Regions from separate parts of the Cohaesibacter gelatinilyticus genome, predicted to be linked through region 2. Evidence: riboswitches for the same ligand, from Rfam matches in the RefSeq annotation. Region 2 holds a riboswitch; each other region holds the start of a gene.

Region 1 (7,760 bases), on a different contig from region 2:
TGGTCTGTTCTTGCCAGGTCATGAATGGGAAGGCGTCATTGGACCAATCCACATCCGGGTTCAGCGCTTCCATCACCTTGCGTGCCATCGGGCCATTGATAGCGATACAGGACCATTCTTCCGTGACAGATGTGCAATGGACCTGCAATTCAGGCCACTCGGTTTGCAGATATTCTTCCAACCAATCCATCACATGAGCGGCACCGCCAGTGGTGGTCGTCATATGGAAGTGATTTTCGCTGATGCGGCTGGTTACCCCATCATCAAACACCATGCCATCTTCACCACACATGACACCATAACGACATTTGCCGACGCCCAGTTTGAGGAATACATTGGTGTAGAAACGATTGATGAATTCTGCTGCATCTGGTCCCTGAATATCGATCTTACCAAGGGTCGAAGCATCCATCATGCCAACGGATGTGCGAACAGCTTTGCATTCACGTCTTGTCGCGGCATGCATATCCTCATCGCCTTGGGCATAGAACCACGGACGCTTCCATTGGCCGACATTCTCAAACTCCGCGCCTGCTTCAACATGAGCCGAATGAATTGGTGTTGTGCGGATCGGATCAGACAGATCACCAATCTCCCGCCCAGCCAGCGCACCAAAGGTCACCGGAGTATAAGGTGGGCGGAAGGTGGTGGTACCGGTTTCCGGGATCGAGCTCTCAATGGCTTGCGCCAGAATTGCCAGACCATTGATATTACCGGTTTTACCCTGATCGGTCCCAAAGCCTGTCAGCGTATAGCGCTTCATATGTTCGACTGACCGGAAGCCTTCTCGCGCGGCCAGCTGAATATCAGCCGCGGTTGAATCGTTCTGATAGTCAACAAAATGCTTTGCCTTGCTCTGACCAACCGGCTTTTCAGACGGAATCAACCAACTTGGGTCTGGATTTCCAACTTCAGGCTCTTCTACCGTGAAGCGTCGGGCGGATTTACGATCTTCAAAGCCAGCGTGTACGGCTGCTTTCACCCCTTCCCGGCTGCCTGAACGCAGACATTCGGCCAACGTGAAATCGCCATTGGCGCCACCGATTGAGACAGCATCCTGATTGGGAGCATAAAGATTAGGTACAAAGGCTGCTTTCTCATCGTCATATTTAAGTTTGCCTGAAGATTGACTGAAGAGATGGACAACCGGGCTCCAACCGCCTGACATCATCAAAAGATGAGCATCAAACTGCTCGACCTTGCCGGTGATCTTCTCACCATCCCATGCAGCAACACGAACACCGGTGAAATGACTTTGACCCAAGGTCTTGGTGACCACATGACCGGTCAAAACCGTCGTACCGGTTTCGCGCATTTGCTGGATCAGCGGACCTTGCGGATCTTTGCGGGTATCGATGACGGCAACCAGATCGCCCCCAGCAGCCTTGAAATCAAGAGCGGCTTCATAGGCACCATCGTTATTGGCAAAGAGGATAGCCTTTTTGCCCGGCAATACCCCGTAGCGATTGATATAGGTTTGCACAGCACCTGCCAGCATGATGCCCGGACGATCATTGTCGCCAAATACCAATGGGCGTTCATGAGCGCCGGTCGCAAGGATCACACGCTTGGCACGGATATGCCAGACCCGCTGCCGAACATTTGCGCGATTGGATGGCTGGTTCTTATGATTCAAGCGTTTTTCCAATGCCACCAAATAGTTCTGGTCGTAATAGCCAAAGACAGTTGTGTTGGGGAGTAGAGTTGTCTCTCTCTGTTCGGAGAGCGCTTTAATCTGCTCTTCCACCCAATCGACAGAAGCCTGTCCGTTGATTTGACGTTTCACACCAAGAAGCGAACCACCCATACGCCCTTGCTCATCTGCAAGGATCACTCTGGCTCCACCACTTGCAGCATCACGTGCTGCCGCCAAACCAGCAGGCCCAGCGCCAACCACCAGAACATCGACATGTTTATGGATATGGTCATAGCAATCCGGGTCGGTACCCGTTGGAGCGGTACCCCACCCGGCAGACTTTCGGATCATAGGCTCGAAGACATGATGCCAGGCCCAAGGCGAGCCAAACAAGGTCTTGTAATAGAAACCCGCTGCAAAGAAGCGATGAAAGAGACCATTGATGGCCTGAACATCAAATTTCACCGATGGCCAGGCATTGACGCTGCTGGCAACCAATCCATGACAAAGCGGTATTTGTGTTGCCTTTGGGTTTGGCTCTGCACGCACACCCTGATGCAATTGCACCATGGCATTTGGCTCTTCTGTACCCGCAGCCATGATGCCCCGCGGGCGGTGATATTTGAAAGAACGCGCTACGAGATGAACACCATTGGCCAGCAAAGCTGAGGCCAACGTGTCGCCTTCATAACCGTAATAATAGCGATCATTGAAGCGAAAACGCACTTGTTTGTCACGGTTCACAAAACCACCGCTCTGTAAACGATGGCCGTGAATATTGGATGGGGAATGAGGCTGATCACTCATCTTATTTGCCCTTCCCTTTCAGATCTTTCAAATTTGGCTTTTCGCCAGCCTTATAAGAACCCATTATTTCATGGGTAACGGTATGACGTACGACATTGAACCAGCGACGGCAGCCTTGGGTATGCACCCAACGTTCACGGAACCAGCCTTTGGTATTGGTACGCATGAAGAGGAAGTCTGCCCATTCCTTGTCATCAAGACTTTCCGGGTCTTCTGGTCTCGCGATATGCGCTTCTCCACCATAATGGAATTCGACTTCGTCGCGTTCGCCGCAATAAGGGCATTCAATCTTCAACATGTCTTCTCTCCCTTATCGTCTTAGTGCGCCACGCCCGCGGCACCATGCTCATCAATAAGATAACCGGTCACGAAGCGGTTCAAATCAAATGGAGCATTCAGCTCGTGCGGTCTGTCTCGTGCAATGGTATGGGCATAGGTCCATCCAGATCCCGGAATGGCCTTGAAACCACCAGTTCCCCAACCGCCGTTTATATAGAGGCCATCGACCGGTGTTTTGGAGATGATCGGGCAAGCATCTGGACAGGTATCAACGATCCCGCCCCAGGAGCGCATCATCTTCAGACGTGAGAAAATCGGGAACAGCTCTTTCAGTGCGCCAATCTGGTGTTCAATCACATGGAAGGATCCGCGCTGCGCGTAGGAGTGATACGCATCAATCCCCGCTCCCAGCACTAGTTCTCCCTTATCCGACTGGCTGACATAGACATGCACCGCGTTGGACATGACGACTGTATCCAGCACTGGCTTGATTGGCTCCGATACCAATGCCTGCAAGGGATGGCTCTCGATTGGCGTCCTGAAGCCTGCCATATCGGCTAGAACTGAGGAATGGCCCGCAACGCAAATAGCGACTTTCTTGGCCTTGATGGTACCAAGCGTTGTTTCGACACCCGTTACCTTACCTCCATCGCGATTGATGGCAGTGACTTCGCAGCCCTGAATGATATCCACTCCGCGCTGATCAGCGGCACGTGCGTAGCCCCAGGCCACGGCATCGTGTCGACCAGTGCCTGCACGCTTTTGCAAACTTGCTCCCATCACCGGATAGCGGAGATCGGTGGAGATATTGATGATCGGACAGAAATCCTTGACCTCTTGCGGATCCAGCCATTCAGCATCAATGCCATTCAGTTTATTAGCATTCACCCGGCGTTTGGTATCACGAACATCCTGAAGGGAGTGGGCCAAATTCATCACGCCTCTCTGAGAAAGCATGATGTTGTAGTTCAGATCCTTTGATAATCCCTCATAAAGCTGCAAGGATTTCTCATAAAGATGTGAGGCCTCATCCCAAAGATAATTGGATCGAATAATGGTGGTGTTGCGACCAGTGTTACCGCCTCCCAACCATCCTTTTTCCAGAACGGCAACATTGGTAATGCCGTGCTCTTTGGCCAGATAATAAGCTGTCGCCAGACCATGCCCACCACCGCCAATGATGACAACATCATAGCTTTCCTTGGGACTGGGGCTACGCCATTGGCGCGGCCAATTCTGATGAAAGGACATGGCATTCTTGGCCAACGAAACAATGGAATATCGCATGATTGTGCGTCCTGCCTGAAAGAAGTCTTTTCACTGACCAATCCCCGCCGGAATCACGCTTGATCAATCAGTTTTTATTTCCTCTAGAGAAGCCGAGCTTTGTATCTAAATCAAGGCAACGATCATACTTTACTCCAAGAATTGCGTATCAAGTATCGTAATGCCGACATCTGCTAATGATTGACAAACAGAACCGAATAGTCGACATAGGATGTCCGCTTTGGTTTTTGGTTGCATGCGTGGCCAAAATGAAAAGGGAACATGGTAAAGGCGACCCAAACCGGGGCCGAATCCATGGCTGCCCCCGCAACTGTATGCGGCTGTGTCATTTCATAACCACTGGCCTTTTGCCGGGAAGGGAAATGTCACGATAGCTGCGAGCCAGGAGACCTGCCAAAGGGATTTGAGTTTTTAGCCGGTCGGGGTGTGCTGGGAAAAGCGAGGCTTGCGGAGCATCTTTTCGATCCCTGTTTTGCCACTTTGCTTTTCTCCTTCTTGATCATGACATGCATCGACTAGCTGTTATTTCCAGCTTGTCAGGACCAATGAGAAGAGCATGAGCAAGCAAACAGGATCTCCCAGTATTTTGCAGATTTGTGTCACATGCCGTACGCAGGAAGATCTTCAAGCTCCCGTACCGGATGACGGCATTGAAGCCAAGCGTAGCGGACAGAAGCTTTATGAGCGCCTGCTTGACCAGCAGGATGCTCTGAATGGGGATGTCGAAATTCATGCCGTCGAATGCATGAATGGCTGCCAATCTGCATGCACCGCCAGCCTGCAAGCAGCTGGGAAATATTCCTTTCTTATAGGCAATCTGGATGATAGCACCGAGCGTGTTGACGATCTATTGTCCTTTGCCAATGCTCATGCTGCTGCCGAGAATGGCTTACCAGCATGGCGGGAACGCCCAGTCCATGTGAGGAAAAACACTCTGGCCCGGCTGCACCCTGTTACGCGGCCATCGTCCGGTGCATCATCCAGCAATGATGCCAGCTAATCCAATTTCAAACTTACGAGAAACCCGATGAGCTTTAGCACCAATTCGGCCAAGAAAATTCCAGCCACTGTCGTCACCGGTTTTCTGGGCGCAGGCAAGACCACTCTGATCCGCAATCTGATCAATAATGCTGGCGACAAGAAAATCGCATTGATCGTCAATGAATTTGGCGACATGGGTTTTGACGGTGAGCTGCTGAGTGATTGCGGCAACCCAAACTGTACGGAAGATGATGTGGTCGAGCTGAAGAATGGTTGCATATGCTGCACCGTTGCTGATGACTTCCTGCCGACCATGGAAAAGCTGATTGCCCGTGAGCCTCGCCCTGATCATATTGTCATCGAGACTTCCGGCCTTGCTCTGCCTCAGCCACTGGTTCAGGCTTTCTCATGGCCGAGCGTTCGCGCGTCCGTCACCGTTGATGGCGTTGTCACGGTTGCTGATGCCATGGCATTGTCCGAAGGCCATTACAGTCAGGATGAGGAAGCCATTGCCCGCCAACGTGAGGCAGATGACAGCCTTGATCATGAAAGCCCGATTGAAGAGCTGTTTGCCGACCAGATCAAATGCGCCGACATGATTGTCGTCTCCAAAGTCGATCTGGTGGATGAAAATGGCCTGTCTAAGGTGGAAGCCCTGTTGGCTGAACAAATGCGTGATGGCGTCAAAGTTGTTCCATCCCGCAATGGTGATTTGTCTGCTGCGGTTCTTCTTGGCCTTGATAGTGCAGCGGAAGATGACATGGATAGCCGCAAAGCTGCTCATGATCACCATCATGACCATGATGATGACCATCACCATGACGACGATCATGATCACGATCATCACCACCATCATCATTCTCATGATGAGTTCAGCTCCGATGTCGTTGCACCACGCGTCTTTGCCAACATGGATGATATCAAAACCCAAGTCGAGAAAACCCTTGCCCTGCCGGGTGTTCTGCGGGTCAAAGGCTATGTGAATATTGAAGGAAAATCCGCCCGTGTCGTTGTACAGGCTGTTGGACGTCGGGTGGAGACGTGGTTTGATCCAAGCATGGATGATAAGACCGGTCTGGTTGTCATCGGCCTGACTCCGCTGGATCTGGATGGTGCAACTGCACTGCTTAGCAAATAAGAGTAAGTTTTCCTTATGCACATTCTTGCCCCACAAGCCGGTCGTATTGACGATGGTGATGAAGCTATCGATCTGGGTCAGAGCCCGGGGGATATTCTCTTTCTTTCAGCTGCGGATAGCGAGTTATCCGCTCTGGCTGATTGCGCCCAGTTGCGCAATGAGAATGCGCCGAGCCTGCGGCTTGGGAATGTGCTCTCGCTGAACCATCCTTACTCAGTCGATCTGTATGTGGAGCAAACAGCAAAGCATGCCAAACTGATTGCCTTACGCATTCTGGGGGGCGAGGAATATTGGCGTTATGGCCTTGAGCAAATGCAAAAGCTCTCGCGTGGCCATGAAATCGCATTGGCGGTCATGCCCGGTGATGACAAATGGGATTCTGACTTGGCTGGATGGTCCAGCTTGCCTCAAGATCAAGTCCGTCAGCTCTGGCGCTATTGTGTAGAAGGTGGTCAGGAGAACCTCTCCAACGCCCTCTCCTTTGCCGACTATCTGATTGGCGCAAATGAGAGTAGCCCCGGCCAACCCAAAGCCTTGCCGCGCATGGGGCTTTGGTGGCAAGGACAAAGCCTTGAAGGTATGGATGCAATTTCGACGCACATTAATAAGCAAGTCGTCGCGATTGGTGAAGCACCAGTTTTTGCTCCCGTCATGCTTTACCGCTCACTCGTGCAGAGTGCGATGATGGCTCCGGTTCAAGCGTTATGCGATGCACTATTTGCCAAAGGCGCAATTCCGCTCCCCATCTTTGTGCCAAGTTTGAAAAATGCCGAGGCGCAGGAATTCCTATCGGAGCTCTTCGCTCGCTTTCGGCCTTCGGTCATTCTCAACACGACGGCCTTTGCCATTTCCAAAGCTGGACAGGCTTATGAGCCAACTGTGTTGGACAAGCCAGGAGCTCCAATCTTGCAAGTCATCTTGTCCAGCTCCTCAGAAGAAGCTTGGCAGGAAAGCCCACGCGGTCTATCGGCTCGTGATCTGGCCATGCATGTGGTGTTGCCTGAACTCGACGGACGCATCCTCAGTCGCGCAATCTCCTTCAAGGAAGAAAGTGGCTTTGATGAGCGCACGCAGAGCAATCCCGTTCGTTATGTCCCAAAGGTTGATCGTGTTGCTTTTGTCTGTGAGCTTGCAATGCGCTGGGCGCGTTTGGAACAGAAAAGCCAAGCAGAACGTAAGGTCGGTTTGGTGCTAGCCAATTATCCAAACAAGGATAGCCGCATCGCCAATGGCGTTGGCTTGGACGCTCCCGCTTCCGCCGTCATCATCATGAAGCAGCTGAAAGAACTTGGTTATTTCATTCAAGATGAACCAAGCGACTCCGATGCTCTCATGGCGCAGATTTTGGCTGGCCCGACCAATGCCTATGGGACCAGCATTCGTGTCTCTGATAATGCTTTGGCTTTGGATCAATATGAAGCATTCTTTGCTTCATTACCCAAGGCAGTGCAGACCCAGATATCGGAGCGCTGGGGAGTACCTGCCAATGACCCGATGGTCGCAAATGGTGCCTTCCAGCTCCCCATTCATTGCTTTGGTAATGTGGCTTTGGGCATTCAGCCAGCACGTGGCTATAATATTGACCCAAAAGAAACTTACCACGATCCGGATCTGGTACCACCGCACAATTAC
Region 2 (7,760 bases):
CGGTTGGGCATGTTCATTCCTGGTTTTCCTTGTGTTTTTCAGGTTTATGGATGTTCACCAACAAATCGCCAGGCTGGCAATCCAGAAATTCGCAAATTGCTTGCAAGGTGTTGAAGCGGATGCCATTCACCTTTCCAGAGCTGAGCAGAGACAGATTGGAGGGTGTGATGCCAACATATTCAGCCAGTTCCCGTGCGGTCTTCTTTCTTTCCGCCAGAAGTATTTTTAGACGGACTTCAATGGGCATTCCGACCTCACACAATTGTTTTGTTATCGTCTTCAATTTCCTGGGCACGGGCCAGAGATCTTGAAAGCGCAAGGAAAACAATTGCAACAGCCAATAGAATGACTTCCGTGTCAAGGACATTCCATCCATAGGGGATTTGATATTTGGTCTTGGCATTGAGTGTCAGCAAGATCGGCATGATCGTCCAGATCAAGGCCGTGCCGACCCAAAAACCAAGCAACCCCCAGGCGGCATGTCTGAGTTTTCGGGAGAGATAAAAGAACGGGTTCAGGTGAGTTGGGCGCAGCATTTGGCTCATTTGCAAAAATGCCCATCCTAAAAAAACGAGTGTCATTGCCATTGTGGTGAAACCGACCGCAATCACCCAACCTGTCAGGTCAGGATATGGTGCTGGAAGATCAAAGAGATCGAAAATCAGTTCCTTTTCACCAATCCATGCGAACCCCCACCCAAGCAGGATGAGCAGGGCCAGAGCCAGCCATAACACGACCATTACCATTCGGGCTAAAATCGCCATGAGTCACCTTATCTTTGACCAATTCATCTTTTATATTGGTTTATATGATAATTTGTTTCTGTAAAACAGAAATTTTTTGTCAAATTTATGACATACAGAAAAGCCTTTTCAGAAACTTTCTCTGCTTTGGGGACTGACAGCATGAGGGTAAGGGAAGCCCAAGGCAGTGATGATGCGGCCTTGCTTGCAAAGTTTGATCTGTTTTGGTTTTGAGTGCCGGGAAGGAAAGCTCTCTGTGTCGTTCAGGCGGGAGGGCTGGTTTCAGACAAAATTCTGCGGTGATTTCAGGATGCCCCTATGGATCATCTTGTGCATCTCCTCTCCTTCGAAATAATGCTCTTCGATGATCTTGTCATCCTGCCAGCGCTGCCAACATACGCCATCGATCCGAAATGTCTTGCCCTCATGAGTGGTGAAGGATGTTCGATTGCGAAAGGCACAGACGCTTTTCTCCGGCGAGATCACCAGATCAAGAATCCTTCCGTCAATGGAGCGCGCTGATGCGATATAGGGTTCCTGTTTTTCGCGGCAGGCCTTTGCCCCTGTGGCGAAGACCAGACCATTGGCAAACATGATGCCGTCTGATGCAAAATATCGATCAAAGGCCTCCAAGGGTTTGCCCTCATTCAGAAGGGCGATTTGCTCTTTCACATGTGTTTGAAATTGCTCGCTTGTCATTTGCAATATTCTCCCCGGTTAAGAGAAACATAACAAGAACATTTGAGTCGGGCAATCGAATTCATTCCATGTGATTTTTTATTGCCGGATCTGTTTGGGGTTTGCGCATCGCGAAATAGAGGCAAAGGGCACCGATCAGCCAGGGCCAGATTGAAAGCGTATAGAATTCAGGGTCCAGAAAGCTGCTCCAGCGGATGCTGCAAGACTGCGCACTGGTGACATAGGCACAGCTCATGGACGAGAGGAGCGCCCAGATTATGACGGGCCCGAAGAGAAATACGAAGCTCAGAAAGTATAAAAAGAACCTCAACATGATATATCCCGATCTGTTTTTGCTTCATTTGACTATAGAGGAAAGCCAAATGTCTTGCCACTTGGTGGGCTGGTTTGCTCTCCGTACCTGCCTTGATCTCAATCATTGGTGGATTGTCTGTTATGTCATTGCTTTTATTCTGAGAAATCTTCTGTCCACATCTCATGCCAAATGAGGGGCTTGCTATTTCTGAACTTGCTGCTCATTATTCATGGCGATGGTTCTAAGAGGCCAAGCGGGCCTCTGGATGAAAAGGGAACACGGTGCGGTGTAGATCCAAAGCACTTTTGACGATTGCTGAATCATAAGAAATGCTTTGAATTTTATTCTATCGCGAGGCCTTGTCCGAAAAGTACTGCAACTTTTCGGGGACGCGCTGTAGACGCCAATTCCGTGACTGCCCCCGCAACTGTAGGCGGAGAGCAAGACCAGAAGACCACTGGATGCTGACCCAATCGTCAGTGAAGATCCGGGAAGGCTGGTTGAGCGTTGACCCGCAAGTCAGGAGACCTGCCATCTTCTTGTTCACTCAACCCGGGCGGGGTGCCTCGGAAAGGAGCCTGAAGATGCCAAATCTGGCCCATATATGTGCCTTTGACATGATCGGTCTTGCTTCCGCCCCCGCATTTGCGCGGAGGGCGTTATGGACCGGCATATTTCTTACCCATTCTCATCTTCCATTCCCTGTCGACATACCGGTAAGGTATGCGAGGCCAGCTATGTTTTTGCGCTGACATTGGCGCAGTCGGTCGGCAAGGCTCATGCCATTGTCGGTGATGATTTTTCGACTTCGGGCTTTGCTGAAATCAGATGCAGCGATCAGCCCTGCACGATTGGCTGGCATTGCAGCAAGGACGAGACCTTTGTCTTTGGCGATGTCGACATGGATCAGGATCTGGATGAATTGCTTGGTCTGGCCCGGCAAATTCTGGGCTCGCCGAACAGTGCCAAAGGCCCCCCCCGGCCGGTGGAAGTGCCTGCCTTCATGCTGGCTCTGGAAACCCAGGATGTGCTGAATAGAGTATTGGCTGCATGAGTTCCTCTGATCTGGTGGTGGAGAATGTGAGCTGGGCTCCCGGCTCACGCGCTCCCTATGTGCTGCATCCGCTTTCTTTCTCGTTGGATGCAGGCAAGACCCTTGGCATTATCGGGGCCAATGGCGCGGGCAAATCCACCCTTTTGCGTTTGCTCTATCGCTATAATCGTCCGCTGTCCGGCAATATCTATGTCGGTGGCGAGGATCTTTGGTCGCTGCGGCCAAGGCAGGCGGCCCGCCGGGTGGCAGCTGTGTTGCAGGAACAGCCAACAGACTTTGCGCTGACCGTGCGTGAGATTGTTGCCCTTGGCCGCACGCCGCATCAGCGTGGCTTTGCCTCGTCCGGTGCGCGGGACAGTGACATCATTGATGGTTCATTGCAGCAGATGGGTTTGCAAGGGTTTCAGGATCGTTTGTTCGGCTCGCTTTCTGGTGGTGAGCGGCAACGAGTGATGGTGGCGCGGGCTCTGGCCCAACGGCCACAGCTTCTCATACTGGATGAGCCAACCAACCATCTGGATATCCGCCATCAGCTGGAAATTGTCTCGCTGATCCGGGAGCTGGATCTGACCATCGTCACCAGTTTGCATGATCTGAATATGGCAGCTGAGGTGTGCGATAGCGTCCTGTTGCTGAAGGACGGGCAAATGCTGGCCTATGGCGACCCGTTTGAGGTGCTGTCAGAACAGCATGTCTCCTCTTCTTTCTCGGTCTCGGCGCGCCTTGAGCATCTGAGCGTCAGTGACCGTTCTCATTTCACTTTTCATCTGCCTTCTTAATTCGCTTCTTGCGATCTCGGAGATCGTATGGAGCGAATTAAGACTTTGTTTTGAAACGAATTCTTGTCCGAAAAGTGCTTCAACTTTTCGGGAACACGTTATAAAAGGAACACCCCATGAAACTTCTTGCTACAACTGCGCTTGCGCTCACCCTTCTGTCCGGTGCGGCCATGGCCGAGACCAAGGTTCAGTCCTGTGATCGCTCTGTGAGCTTTGATACTCCGCCACAGCGCGCCATTTCCAACGATGTCAATCTGACCGAGATGATGCTGGTGCTTGGCCTGCGCGACCGCATGGCTGGTTTCACCGGTATTTCCGGCTGGAAAACACTGGATGAAGAAATGCGTGAAGGCATCAAGGAACTACCTGAGCTGTCCCCAAAATATCCAACCAAGGAAGTGCTGATCGGTGCCGATGCCGACTTCTATTTTGCTGGCTGGAATTACGGCATGAAGGTTGGCGGTGAAGTGACGCCAGAAACCCTGGAGCCATTTGGCATCAAGGTTTACGAGTTGACCGAAAGCTGCATCCATATTGGCGAGAAAGCCAAGGTTTCCATGCAGGATATGTATAATGATCTGCTGAATTTGGGCCGTATCTTTGATGTCGAAGACAAGGCGCAGAAACTGGTTGATGGCTACAAGGCTGAATTGGACGAGTTCAAATCCAAGCTGAAAACCGCTGACACCCCATTGCGTGTCTTTGTCTATGACAGTGGTGAAGATACGCCATTCACTGCAGGCAAATACGCCATGCCGACAGCCATGATCGAGGCCGCAGGTGGCCGCAATGTCATGGATGATGTGGAGAAGAGCTGGACCAAGGTCGGCTGGGAAAAGGTTGTCGAGGCCAACCCGGAAATGATCGTCATCGTCAATTACGGCAAGGTCACCGCCGAAGAAAAGCGCGCCTATATGATGAACAATCCTGCCTTTGCCAATCTCGATGCGGTGAAGAATGATCGCTTTGTTGTTCTGGATTATGTGGAAGCAACGCCCGGCCCTCGCAACATCAAGGCCATCAAGAAATTGGCCAAGGCTTTCCGGGGAGCTTAAGGAATGACCGAGGCAGTTGAGAGGGGTTTTCCGCACCATAAATCGACTTACCAGTCCCGGCTGAAATTGTCCCTGTTGCTGGGTGGTTTGCTGTTGATTGCCTCGGTTTCGGTCTCAATCAGCGTCGGGGCCGTGTCAATCCCCACTGGTACGGTATGGAGCATACTTGCCGGTCGCGCCTTCCCCGAGCTGGTTGAGCCATTCTGGTCCAAAGGGCGAGAGGCCATTGTCTGGGATATTCGTTTCCCACGGGCGCTTCTAGCCGCCATGGTCGGGGCCGGACTTGCGATGGTCGGTGCCTGTTTGCAGGCCGTGACCCGCAACCCGCTGGCCGATCCGCATCTATTGGGCATCTCATCCGGTGGAGCCTTCGGGGCTATCCTGGCTTTGCTTCATACCGGGTTGTTTCTAGGGCTTCTGACCGTGCCTTTGCTTGCCTTTGGCGGGGCATTGCTGGCGACGCTTTTGGTATTGCTGATCGCCAAATTTGCCAGCTCCACCAGTGCAGACCGATTGGTTCTCACCGGTGTTGCTGTCTCCTTTGTCATCATGGCCTGTGCCAATATCCTGATCTTTCTCGGTGATCCACGGGCCACCCATACGGTGATCTTCTGGATGCTGGGTGGGCTCGGTTTGGCGCAATGGTCGCATCTGGTCTATCCGCTGATCATCCTGATACTGTGTGGCATCTGGTTGGGTATGCAGTCAGCTAAGCTCAATGCCATGACCATTGGCGATGAGACCGCTACCACCCTCGGCATTGAGGTGGAGCGCTTCCGTCTGATCATCTTTGTGGTCGGGGCGCTGATCACCGGCGTGATGGTGGCATTTTCCGGTATGATCGGCTTTGTGGGATTGATGGTCCCTCACATCGTGCGCGCCATTGTGGGCGGTGATTATCGCCGGGTGTTGCCGCTGTCTGCTTTGTTCGGAGCTATCTTTCTTGTCTGGGCCGATACCGTTGCCCGCATCATCATGGCCCCGGAAGACATGCCCATCGGCATCGTCACCGGCTTCATCGGCGGCCTCTTCTTCATCTGGCTGCTTGGCCGCTCGAGATAGGGAGTGAGAGATTCAGTCGAAGCTCGGATCTGCAAATGAATAAGCCCCTCTCATTTCTAGGGCGGCTTTTCTATTTTTGTTTGTTAATTTATTTGTCTCAATCTATGGTGGAGAAAAATTGAGAAAGGTGTGAATGTGAGTAAATTTTGGAGACCAGAGCGGCGGAACAGACGCATTGGCACAAAGAGTTCGGGTTATTCCCAGTCGAATGATATGCGCATTCCCTCCAGCTGGTGCGACAAAACCGGCAAGCTCACATTGTTCCACGAGCTGCTTGAGCGACCCTATGAGATGGAAGCCATCATTTATGGCTGTGATATTACCATCCTGTATGAGACACCCAAGGAAGGCTTTTCTTATGGATGCTCTCCGGCTGATGTTATCAAGCTCTTGAAACTGGTGGCAATCGATGTGCCTCCGCTGCCTGATATCATTGTTTTCAGGCAACCGACCAGAAAGCAGCGCCAGCAAAATCCTGTATGGGGGCGGTTCTTCTATTATTCCGAGTTTGGCAAACATAAAGGCTCGGCGATTGTGCTGGAAGCGCAAAAGATTGGAGATAGTCTCATCTGGCCAAGGCGCATGAGCTTGGAGGACCGGGATGAGTATAATCGTCTCAATGACGACGGGCATCGCTTTGTAGAGACCAAGCGGGATTTTCGCGCGGAGCTGACCGAAGATGCCATTCGCAGCACTTTGCTGTTTCGCACATTCTTGCACGAGTTGGGACATTGGGCGGATTATTCCTATAAAGTCATCTTTGGAAACTCGGCAATTGATGGCGAGTATGACAACGATACTGCTGAGGATTTGTATTTCGCCAGACCCACATCCGAGCGGGAAGTCTATGCCCATGCCTTTGCGGATAAATACCGTAAACGCTTGAAAAATGCGGGTGAGATCCCTTTTGCCCCAGAACCATTCGAGCTGCCTGAGAGAATGCAGGAGTAGACAATGCCTGAATTTGCAAGAGACCTGAGTGTCGAAACAGGTATTGGAGTAGCCCGTATCACTGGTTCCGTTAGTGCTCATGATCTTACTGATGAGCAGATTTCATTCAAGGCCTTTGAGTTTGAGCCAAACCTTCCGGAAGGTTATGACGTTAGAAAGTGCTCGGCCATTCTTTTGGTCGTTGAGGGTCTGATTGCCTTGGATGAAGTGAAGATGGACCTCTCAATCGAAACCAAAGCTTTGGCTTCTCCATGCTCAGGGCAAGGTCTTGATGCTCTGGAATGGGGTGAGAATGGATGTTCGGTGACTGTGGGAACTGAAGATGAAGAGTGTTTGAGTCATCGCTTTCCGGGGCTGAAGCTGAAAAACAAACTGGCTATTGAATATGGCGAACAATCAATGAAATTGCGGCTGTCCAATCTGGGTAGATGTCGCAGTCCATCGTTCCATTTCATCTTGGCAGAGAATGATGATCCAGAAACAGTTGAAGCCTCGTCATGGTATGCAGTGGATCAACCCCACAGCCTTCTCTTAGAACAACAATGATGTGATCTTCCTACCGTTTCATGCTGGTGGTGCGGGCAGCGACGTCCATTAAGCGTTGGAATTTGGGGCAATCCATATGAGTGTCGGCCGGGCAATCGGCGACATGGCGGATGGCATCGCGCAGTTTGGTCAGGCTGCGGATCTGCTGATCCAACGCATCGGCTCGCAAATGCAGTTCGGCTCTAGGCAATTGCGGGGTGCCATCGTCGGCAAACATGCCCTTGATATCTTCCAGCGAAAAACCTGCCAACTTGCCCAACGAGATCAGCGCCAGCTTGGTGACGACCGGTTGGTCGAACTGACGGCGCAGGCCATTGCGTCCCACGGACTGGATCAATCCGATTTCTTCATAATAGCGCAGGGTCGAAGGCGGAATTCCACTTTCCTTGGATAACACACCGATATCGAGCAATTTCACCGATCCCTGCATCATGGTCTTTTTGCGCTCTGACTTTGTCAATGCTCGCCTCCGGTTCTCATTTTTTGAGCGAATTCTTATGCGAAAAGTCTGCAACTTTTCGGGAACGCGCTTTAGCTCCACCTATGTTGCGATCCTCGGCATCACATTTCCGCGTC
Region 3 (7,760 bases), on a different contig from region 2:
TTCGGGCTTCTTCCGTGACGCCTTCCCACACCAGATCGATTTGTTCGATAGCGCCGTACGTGCCGTTGCAGAGCTGGATGAGCCAGCAGACGCAAACCCGATTGCAGCCCGGGCCAAAGAGGAAATGGCCAAGGCGATTGAAAACGGCCTTGATTGTGCTCACGCCAAGCGTCAGGCAACATTCCGTGTTTTTGGCTCCATGCCCGGAGCATATGGGGCCGGCTTGCAGGCATTGATCGACGAGAAGCTCTGGGACAAACGTTCAGATTTCGCTGACGCCTTCATCGCCTGGGGTGGTTTTGCTTATGGGGCTGGCGAATATGGCAACAAAGCCGCCGAACAGCTAAAAGCCCGCCTCGGCCAAGTCGATGCGGTGGTTCAGAACCAGGACAACCGTGAGCACGACCTTCTCGATTCTGATGACTATTATCAGTTTGAAGGTGGGCTTTCCGCCAGCGTGGAAGCCTTGAAAGGGTCTGCTCCCAAAATCTATCACAATGACCATTCTCGTGTCGAGCGACCGGTCATTCGCACCTTAGATGAAGAGATTGCGCGCGTGGTTCGCGGTCGCGCAGCCAATCCCAAGTGGATAAATGGAGTGATGCGGCACGGCTATAAAGGCGCATTTGAGATGGCAGCGACGCTCGATTATCTGTTTGCCTTTGCCGCCACAACAAACGCTGTTGGAGACCATCATTTCGATCAACTTTATTCCGCCTATATTGATGATGAGACCGTTAGGGATTTCCTGATGGAAAAGAATCGGCCAGCTTATGATGATATGATTGATCGTTTTCTGGAAGCCATTGATCGCGGTCTTTGGACCCCACGTTCCAACAGCGCTGCCTTTATGCTGCAGACTGCCAGCAACCAAAACAAACAGGAGGATGTCGCATCATGACAAAAGACATGACCCCGGAAGAACAAGATGCTCGTCACGCAGAAAAAATGAAAAAGAAGAAAGCAGCTCGAGATAAGATCCTGGCCACCAAAACCATCGAAAAAGGCTTGGTGATTGTTCATACCGGCAAGGGCAAAGGCAAATCTACCGCCGCCTTCGGAATGGCCTTCCGCCAGATTGGCCATGGCAACAAGATTGCCGTCATCCAGTTCGTCAAGGGTGCTTGGAATAGTGGCGAAAAGGCCGTTCTGGAGAAATTCCCTGAGCTGGTGACCATCAAGGCCATGGGCGAAGGTTTCACCTGGGAAACACAAGATAGGCAGAAAGATATCGAGAATGCAGAAGCAGCCTGGGCAGAAGCCAAGAAGGCTATCCTTGATCCCGAAATTCGCTTCGTTCTGATGGACGAGCTGAATATCGTTCTGCGCTATGATTATTTGCCAATCGATGAAGTGACCTCTTTCCTGCAGAACGAAAAACCCGAAGACACCCATGTTGTCATCACCGGCCGAAACGCCAAAGATGAGCTGATTGAAATTGCAGATCTGGTCACCGACATGACACTGATCAAGCACCCGTTCCGCTCAGGCGTAAAAGCTCAGGAAGGCATTGAATTTTAACTTAAAAAAGTCTTTTCATATGAAAAGATTGCAAACTTTTTCCTTCATTACCTGCAACCATTTATCTGGTTGACAATGAAGGGATCAGCTTTTAACTGTGACACAGATGGTTTGCCTCCCCCGAGAGTGGTGAGGTGATGAAAAGGGAACATGGTGAGGCGTACCCAGAAGGGACCGAATCCATGGCTGCCCCCGCAACTGTAAGCGGTGAGCAAAGGATGCGAATGCCACTGGCCTGATTTAAGGCTGGGAAGGTGCATCCCGCGCCAAGACCCGCGAGCCAGGAGACCTGCCATCTTTGGTGCGGCTGTTGCAAGACAGCACTCTCTCTATCAAGACGCCGGGGTGTGCGTTAGGTGACGAGACAAAGATGGAAATTGGTAAAGTCAAAAGCCACCCTCCATCCCTCTCCTCTCCAATCGTTCAAAGCCTTTCGCGTCTCCAAATAATGCGACTTCGTTCGTTGGAGGCAAAATGACATTTTTGAAAAAACTGGGTCTGGCAACTGCCGCCCTCGCTCTCTCAATCTCTTCTTCTTCTGCCCATTTTGTTCTGGCCTATACCCCAGAGGTGAATCTGGAGCGCGCAGGCGATGTTCCGCTCAAACTGATCTTCTGGCATCCGTTTGAAAATGGTCATGTGATGGATCTGGCAAAGCCGGAAGCCGTTTACATGATGCATAAAGGCAAGAAGATCGATCTGATGGACAGCCTGAAGCCGATCACATTCAAGGGCGCAAGCAATGAAGCCAAGGCCTTTGATGCCACGGCAAAGATCAAACGCAACGGTGATTATATCATAGTGGTTGAACCTACTCCTTATTACGAGGGGAGTGAGGACATCTATATTCAGCAGCTGACAAAGAGTTTCCTGAACAAAGGTGGTATTCCAACCGGTTGGGAAGAACCACTTGGTCTCGCTACCGAAATTGTACCGCTGAACAAACCAACCAATATTCTGGCAGGCTCCACCTTTACCGGTCGCGTTCTCGCTGAGGGCAAGCCTGTTGCCGGCGCTGAGATAGAGATCGAATATATGGCTGCAGAGCCAAATATGGAAACCAACAGCCCCAAAGACCCAAAGGCCAGCCCTATGCCAGGCGGCGCTGTTGTTGCTCTGTCCGATGAGAATGGCTATTTCTCTTTCGGCATTCCAAAGGCAGGATTCTGGGGCTTTGCAGCCCTTGGCTCTGGTCCGAAAAAAGAACATGAAGGCAAAGAGCTTTCCCAAGATGCCGTCATTTGGGTTCGCGCTTATGACGTCAAATAATTCGCTTGAGGGGTGGTTCGCCACCCCTCGTACCCGCAACCAGATACCGGAGAGGACAGCCCGTGCATATCATAGATGCAGCTTTGACCAATGATGTCGTCATTGCTGGCGGTGTCCTCACTGTTGCAGGCCTCGGACTTGGATTGCGCAAACTGGACATGGATCTAATCCCTGCTGCTGGTGTTTTAAGCGCGACTTTCTTTGTTGCATCCCTGATCCATGTTCCTATTGGGCCATCCAGCGTTCATCTGATCATGAATGGTCTCGCCGGACTGATTTTGGGGTGGGCGGCATTTCCTGCGCTGTTTGTCGGTCTATTATTGCAAGCAATCTTCTTTGCTTTTGGTGGCATCACCGTATTGGGTGTAAATGCAGTCAATATCGCCGGACCTGCCGTTATTGTCGGGTTGCTATTCCGTCCATTCGTGATTGGAGCCAGTTCAGCAGTCATGGCAGCAATCTTTGGCGGATTGGCTGGAGCGTTGGCCATCTCTCTGACAACATTATTCGTTGGCATCTCGTTGGCGCTGTCAGAAGAATCCCTCATCCCTGCCGTAAAGCTTGTGTTCCTGGCACATATTCCCGTGATGGTCATTGAAGGATTGCTGAGCGCAGCCGCTGTCTATCTGATTTATACGGTCAAGCCGGAGCTCTTTCAGGTGATGAGCCAACTCAATATGAGACAAGTTGATACGGAGGAACGGTCATGAGACTTCTCTCCAAAATAATTTTCGGCCTTGCTTTGGCGCTGTCTATTTCCATCAGTTCCATGCCCGCATTTGCCCATAAAGTGATTGCCTCGGCTTACGCCGAAGGAAACGCTGTTGAAGGCGAGATTGGCTTTTCCAATGGCGACATGGCCAAGGATGTTGTGGTCGAAGTCTTGGATGATGATGGCAACAAACTCGGCGAGACCAAGACAGATGAAGAAGGCATTTTTCGCTTCACACCGACCAGCCTTATTCCCTTGACCTTCAGAGCGGATCTGGGCCAAGGGCATGTCGCTGTCTATCGCATGGCTGAAGACGAGCTTCCTCAAATTGAAGACGCAGCGAAACCTTCAGCAACTCAAGCATCCATGGTCAAACCTGTTGGTGATACAGGCTCTTCAATCAGCTCCAGCAGTCAGGTCATTGCAAATGATGCAATGATGCAGATGATCAATACTGCAGTGAAAACTGAGGTGGCTGCTTTGAAGTCCGAATTGCGCATGGCCGTGCGATTGGAAACCAAGCCGCTTCGTAAAGAAATTGCGGCTTACAAGGAAAAGAATGATCTTCAGACCATTTTGGGTGGGATTGGGTACATCATAGGCCTATTCGGCATTGGCTTTTATGTGGTAGCCAGACGGGAAGCTCAAAAGATGAAGACAAATGGCAGCTCTTCTAACAAAAGTGAGGCCGCTTGATGAGTGATATACTGGAGCAAGCTGGCCGCGCCTATGACATAACAGGGCATGAGTTACCAACTGACCATATGTGGATCCGTCGGTTGGATCCGCGTGTGCGGATTGTGGCTCTTAGCGCCTATGCTATCACACTCGTTCAGCTTACCAGTATCCCTCTACTTCTAGCAGCTTTGGTGCTGTCTTTTGCCCTGATGAGCCAAGCCAGGCTACCAGTCGGCCCCACCATCAAGCGCGTGGCCATGATGGATAGTTTCATCATCTTCATGCTGGTGATGCTTCCCTTCACCATGGCGGGCACACCGCTCTTTCATGTCTTTGGTTTTGCCGCTTCCTATGAAGGTGTGATGAAAGGCATTGATATTTTGCTCAAGGCCAATGCCATCGTTATGGCGACGCTCGCCTTACTCAGCACCTTGGAACCGGTCACGCTGGGGCACGCGCTTGCCCGTCTCAAGGTCCCTGCCCCTTTGGTTCACTTGCTTCTCTTCACTGTACGCTATATCGAAGTGCTCCATGAAGAATATAACCGTCTGCGCACTGCAATGAAGTGCCGAGGATTTCAGCCTGCCAATCGCTGGCATAGTTACAAGAGCTTCGGCTATCTGGTTGGCATGCTTCTCATTCGCTCATTCGAGCGATCAGAACGCATCATGCAGGCCATGAAATGCCGTGGCTTCAATGGTCAGTTTCATCTACTTGACCGCATGGCATTTGACCGCCTTGATGCTGTTTTTGTCGGTTTTGCCAGCCTGACAATGCTGACGCTGTTGGCTCTGGAGATATTGAATGTCCTCCCTTCTTGAGCTCAATGACATCCGCTTTGCCTATCCGGGGTTCGAGCCTTGTCTGAATGGTGTCAGCTTGAATCTGGAGGACGGAGAACGTCTCACCCTGACCGGTCATAATGGTGCTGGCAAGAGCACTTTGCTGCATATCATCGTGGGGCTGCACAAAGCACAAGGCGGTACGATCAGAGCCTTCGGCAGCGATTACAAATTTGAAAAAGAATTTCGGTTACTGCGCCGGCGCGTCGGCCTTGTTTTCCAAGACCCGGATGATCAGCTCTTTTGTCCGACTGTCGCCGAAGATATTGCATTTGGTCCGCTCAATCTTGGCTACTCCAAGACTGAAGCCATGAAGATCGTCGACGAGACACTCGCCGAGCTCAATCTGTCGGCTTTTCGCGATAGAGTGACGCATAAGCTATCAGGCGGACAAAAAAGACTGGTATCATTGGCGACGGTCTTGGCTATGAAACCAGAAATTCTGTTATTGGACGAGCCTACCAACGCTTTGGATGAGAAAACGACAAAACGTCTGATTGACATTCTTGTCAACTTGCCCCAAGCCATGGTGATCGTTTCCCATGACCGGCAGTTTCGTGCTGCAGTGGAGACCAGAAGCATTCAACTGGAAGCCGGATGCATTCTGTCAGAGTCTGAAGATGCCTGAAGCGGCATGATGCAGACACAAGGTTTCCCGTTTGGCCATGCCTGAAGACAGGCGCCGGACAACTTTCGCAGTGTTCCCCTTGAGGGAACTGAAACACATGCCAGTGCGGTTGATCCAATTCGGAGACCAAGTCTGGCCTGCAGGAGAGATTGACAGGTTGGAGAGTTCCAACCCTGCCCTTTTCCATCCCTGCATTTTAAGGACCAGCCGAGCGATCGGCCAATGAGATAGGGATTTGACGTGACTCAGGACGCCCCAAAAGAAAAACTAGGCCTGATGATTTGTGGCCACGGCAGCCGCAACAAAGAGGCTGTTGGCCAGTTTGCCAAGCTGGCAGAACGTCTGGCACCACGCTTTCCGGATTGGCCTGTTGATTACGGCTATCTGGAATTTGCCAATCCCGTTCTCTCCAATGGTTTGGACAAGCTGGTGGAGCAAGGCTGCAATCATATCCTTGCTGTTCCAGGTATGCTGTTCGCAGCAGGCCATGCCAAGAATGACATTCCGTCTGTTCTGAACGCCTATCAAGCCAAGACACCTGGCGTGAAGATCACCTATGGTCGAGAATTGGGGCTGGATCTGAAAATGATCAAGGCTGCTTCTGCCCGCATTCAGGAAGCTGTTGATGCGGCCAATGAAGAGCATGGCGAACTGCCATTGTCCGAGACCATGTTGATGGTGGTTGGACGTGGTGCATCTGATCCTGATGCCAATTCCAATGTCAGCAAATTGATGCGTATGCTTTGGGAAGGTATGGGTTTTGGCTGGGGCGAGGTTTGCTATTCTGGCGTGACATTCCCACTGGTCGAACCTGGGCTGGAGCATGCTGCTCGCCTTGGTTACAAGCGGATTATCGTCTTTCCTTATTTCCTCTTCACCGGCATTCTGATCCGCCGCATCTATAACTTCACCGATGAAGTTGCCGCACGCAATCCAGATATCCAGTTCATCAAAGCTGGCTACCTGAACGATCAGGATTATGTGATCGAAACCTTTGTTGATCGCGTTCAGGAAATTCTGGATGGCACTAATAATATGAACTGCCAGATGTGCAAATATCGCGCGCAGGTTCTTGGCTTTGAAGATGAAGTCGGCTTGAAACAGGAAAGCCATCACCATCATGTGGAAGGTGTTGAGACCGCTGATTGCGAATATTGCACGGATAATATGTGCAATAATGAGTGCCTGAAGCATGGTCCTGCGCAGCACGGTCATCATCACCATGATCACGATCATGGGCACCATCATCACGGTCACTCTCACAGACATGATCACTCACACGATCATGGACACAGTCATGACCATGATGATCACCATCATCATCCTTATCCTCATGCAGATCACCCACTTGGGCCAAACAGCATGTATAAAAAGGACTAGGGAGCGATGCTGGCCACGCCGACCTACGACTATATCAAATCACCTCAAGGCATCTATGAGGAATCCTTTCGCATCATTCGCGAAGAGGCTAAGCATGACTTAGCCTCCCTCCCTGATGATTTGGGTCCCGTTGCCGTACGTCTGATGCATGCCGTCGGCATGACCGATCTGGTCCCCGATTTACGCTTCAGCAATGCCGCCGTGGCGGCTGGCCTGTCTGCCCTCAAAGAGCAAAGGCCAATATTGGTGGATGCACAGATGGTTGCGGGCGGAATTACCCGGCGGTTTCTTGATGTGGAACAGGGGGGCAATGGCAATGAGGTTCTTGTCACGCTGAATGATCCGAGTGTATGGGATTTGGCAGCGCGAATGGGTACCACTCGCTCTGCAGCAGCTTTGGAACTTTGGCGACCTCATCTGGACGGAGCCATTGTTTCCATTGGCAATGCTCCGACCGCTCTGTTCCGCTTGCTAGAGATGATCAAGGAAGGCGCGGCCAAGCCCGCTCTCATTCTTGGTTTCCCCGTTGGTTTTGTCGGCGCTGCTGAATCCAAAGAGGCTTTGGCTGAGGAAGCACAGGAACTTGGTCTTGACTTCATTACCCTGACCGGTCGGCGTGGTGGAACTCCCATGGCAAGCAGCGCTGTGAACGCATTGGCCCTGATGGCTTTGGGGCGCGAAATTTAAAAGGCATCTCCATATTATTGGAGGGATTATTTCATGAGCAACG

What was found. Region 2 has a riboswitch for cobalamin ahead of CRO57_RS21525 (hypothetical protein). Riboswitches for the same ligand answer to the same signal wherever they lie in the genome.
Region 1: it holds a riboswitch for cobalamin, as region 2 does, so the genes downstream of both, CRO57_RS05030 (DUF1636 family protein) here and CRO57_RS21525 (hypothetical protein) in region 2, are expected to answer to the same signal.
Region 3: it holds a riboswitch for cobalamin, as region 2 does, so the genes downstream of both, CRO57_RS05010 (DUF4198 domain-containing protein) here and CRO57_RS21525 (hypothetical protein) in region 2, are expected to answer to the same signal.

The regions. Positions count from the first base shown of each region.
Region 1 is NZ_OBEL01000001.1:1,127,176-1,134,935, reverse strand. Features, by position in the region: gene CRO57_RS05045 (sarcosine oxidase subunit alpha family protein) at 1-2,443, opposite strand, end outside; gene CRO57_RS05040 (sarcosine oxidase subunit delta) at 2,445-2,741, opposite strand; gene CRO57_RS05035 (sarcosine oxidase subunit beta family protein) at 2,762-4,012, opposite strand; cobalamin riboswitch at 4,214-4,421, shown strand; gene CRO57_RS05030 (DUF1636 family protein) at 4,566-5,009, shown strand; gene cobW (cobalamin biosynthesis protein CobW) at 5,037-6,128, shown strand; gene cobN (cobaltochelatase subunit CobN) at 6,144-7,760, shown strand, end outside.
Region 2 is NZ_OBEL01000007.1:92,503-100,262, reverse strand. Features, by position in the region: gene CRO57_RS21550 (hypothetical protein) at 1-17, opposite strand, end outside; gene CRO57_RS21545 (helix-turn-helix domain-containing protein) at 14-247, opposite strand; gene CRO57_RS21540 (hypothetical protein) at 255-764, opposite strand; gene CRO57_RS21535 (nuclear transport factor 2 family protein) at 1,026-1,442, opposite strand; cobalamin riboswitch at 1,957-2,287, shown strand; gene CRO57_RS21525 (hypothetical protein) at 2,399-2,791, shown strand; gene CRO57_RS21520 (ABC transporter ATP-binding protein) at 2,788-3,570, shown strand; gene CRO57_RS21515 (ABC transporter substrate-binding protein) at 3,687-4,625, shown strand; gene CRO57_RS21510 (FecCD family ABC transporter permease) at 4,629-5,687, shown strand; gene CRO57_RS21505 (hypothetical protein) at 5,823-6,638, shown strand; gene CRO57_RS21500 (hypothetical protein) at 6,642-7,184, shown strand; gene CRO57_RS21495 (helix-turn-helix domain-containing protein) at 7,195-7,644, opposite strand.
Region 3 is NZ_OBEL01000001.1:1,118,142-1,125,901, reverse strand. Features, by position in the region: gene cobN (cobaltochelatase subunit CobN) at 1-901, shown strand, start outside; gene cobO (cob(I)yrinic acid a,c-diamide adenosyltransferase) at 898-1,521, shown strand; cobalamin riboswitch at 1,612-1,832, shown strand; gene CRO57_RS05010 (DUF4198 domain-containing protein) at 1,996-2,790, shown strand; gene cbiM (cobalt transporter CbiM) at 2,853-3,500, shown strand; gene CRO57_RS05000 (cobalt ABC transporter permease) at 3,497-4,198, shown strand; gene cbiQ (cobalt ECF transporter T component CbiQ) at 4,198-5,001, shown strand; gene CRO57_RS04990 (energy-coupling factor ABC transporter ATP-binding protein) at 4,985-5,650, shown strand; gene CRO57_RS04985 (sirohydrochlorin chelatase) at 5,927-7,030, shown strand; gene CRO57_RS04980 (precorrin-8X methylmutase) at 7,037-7,717, shown strand; gene cbiE (precorrin-6y C5,15-methyltransferase (decarboxylating) subunit CbiE) at 7,751-7,760, shown strand, end outside.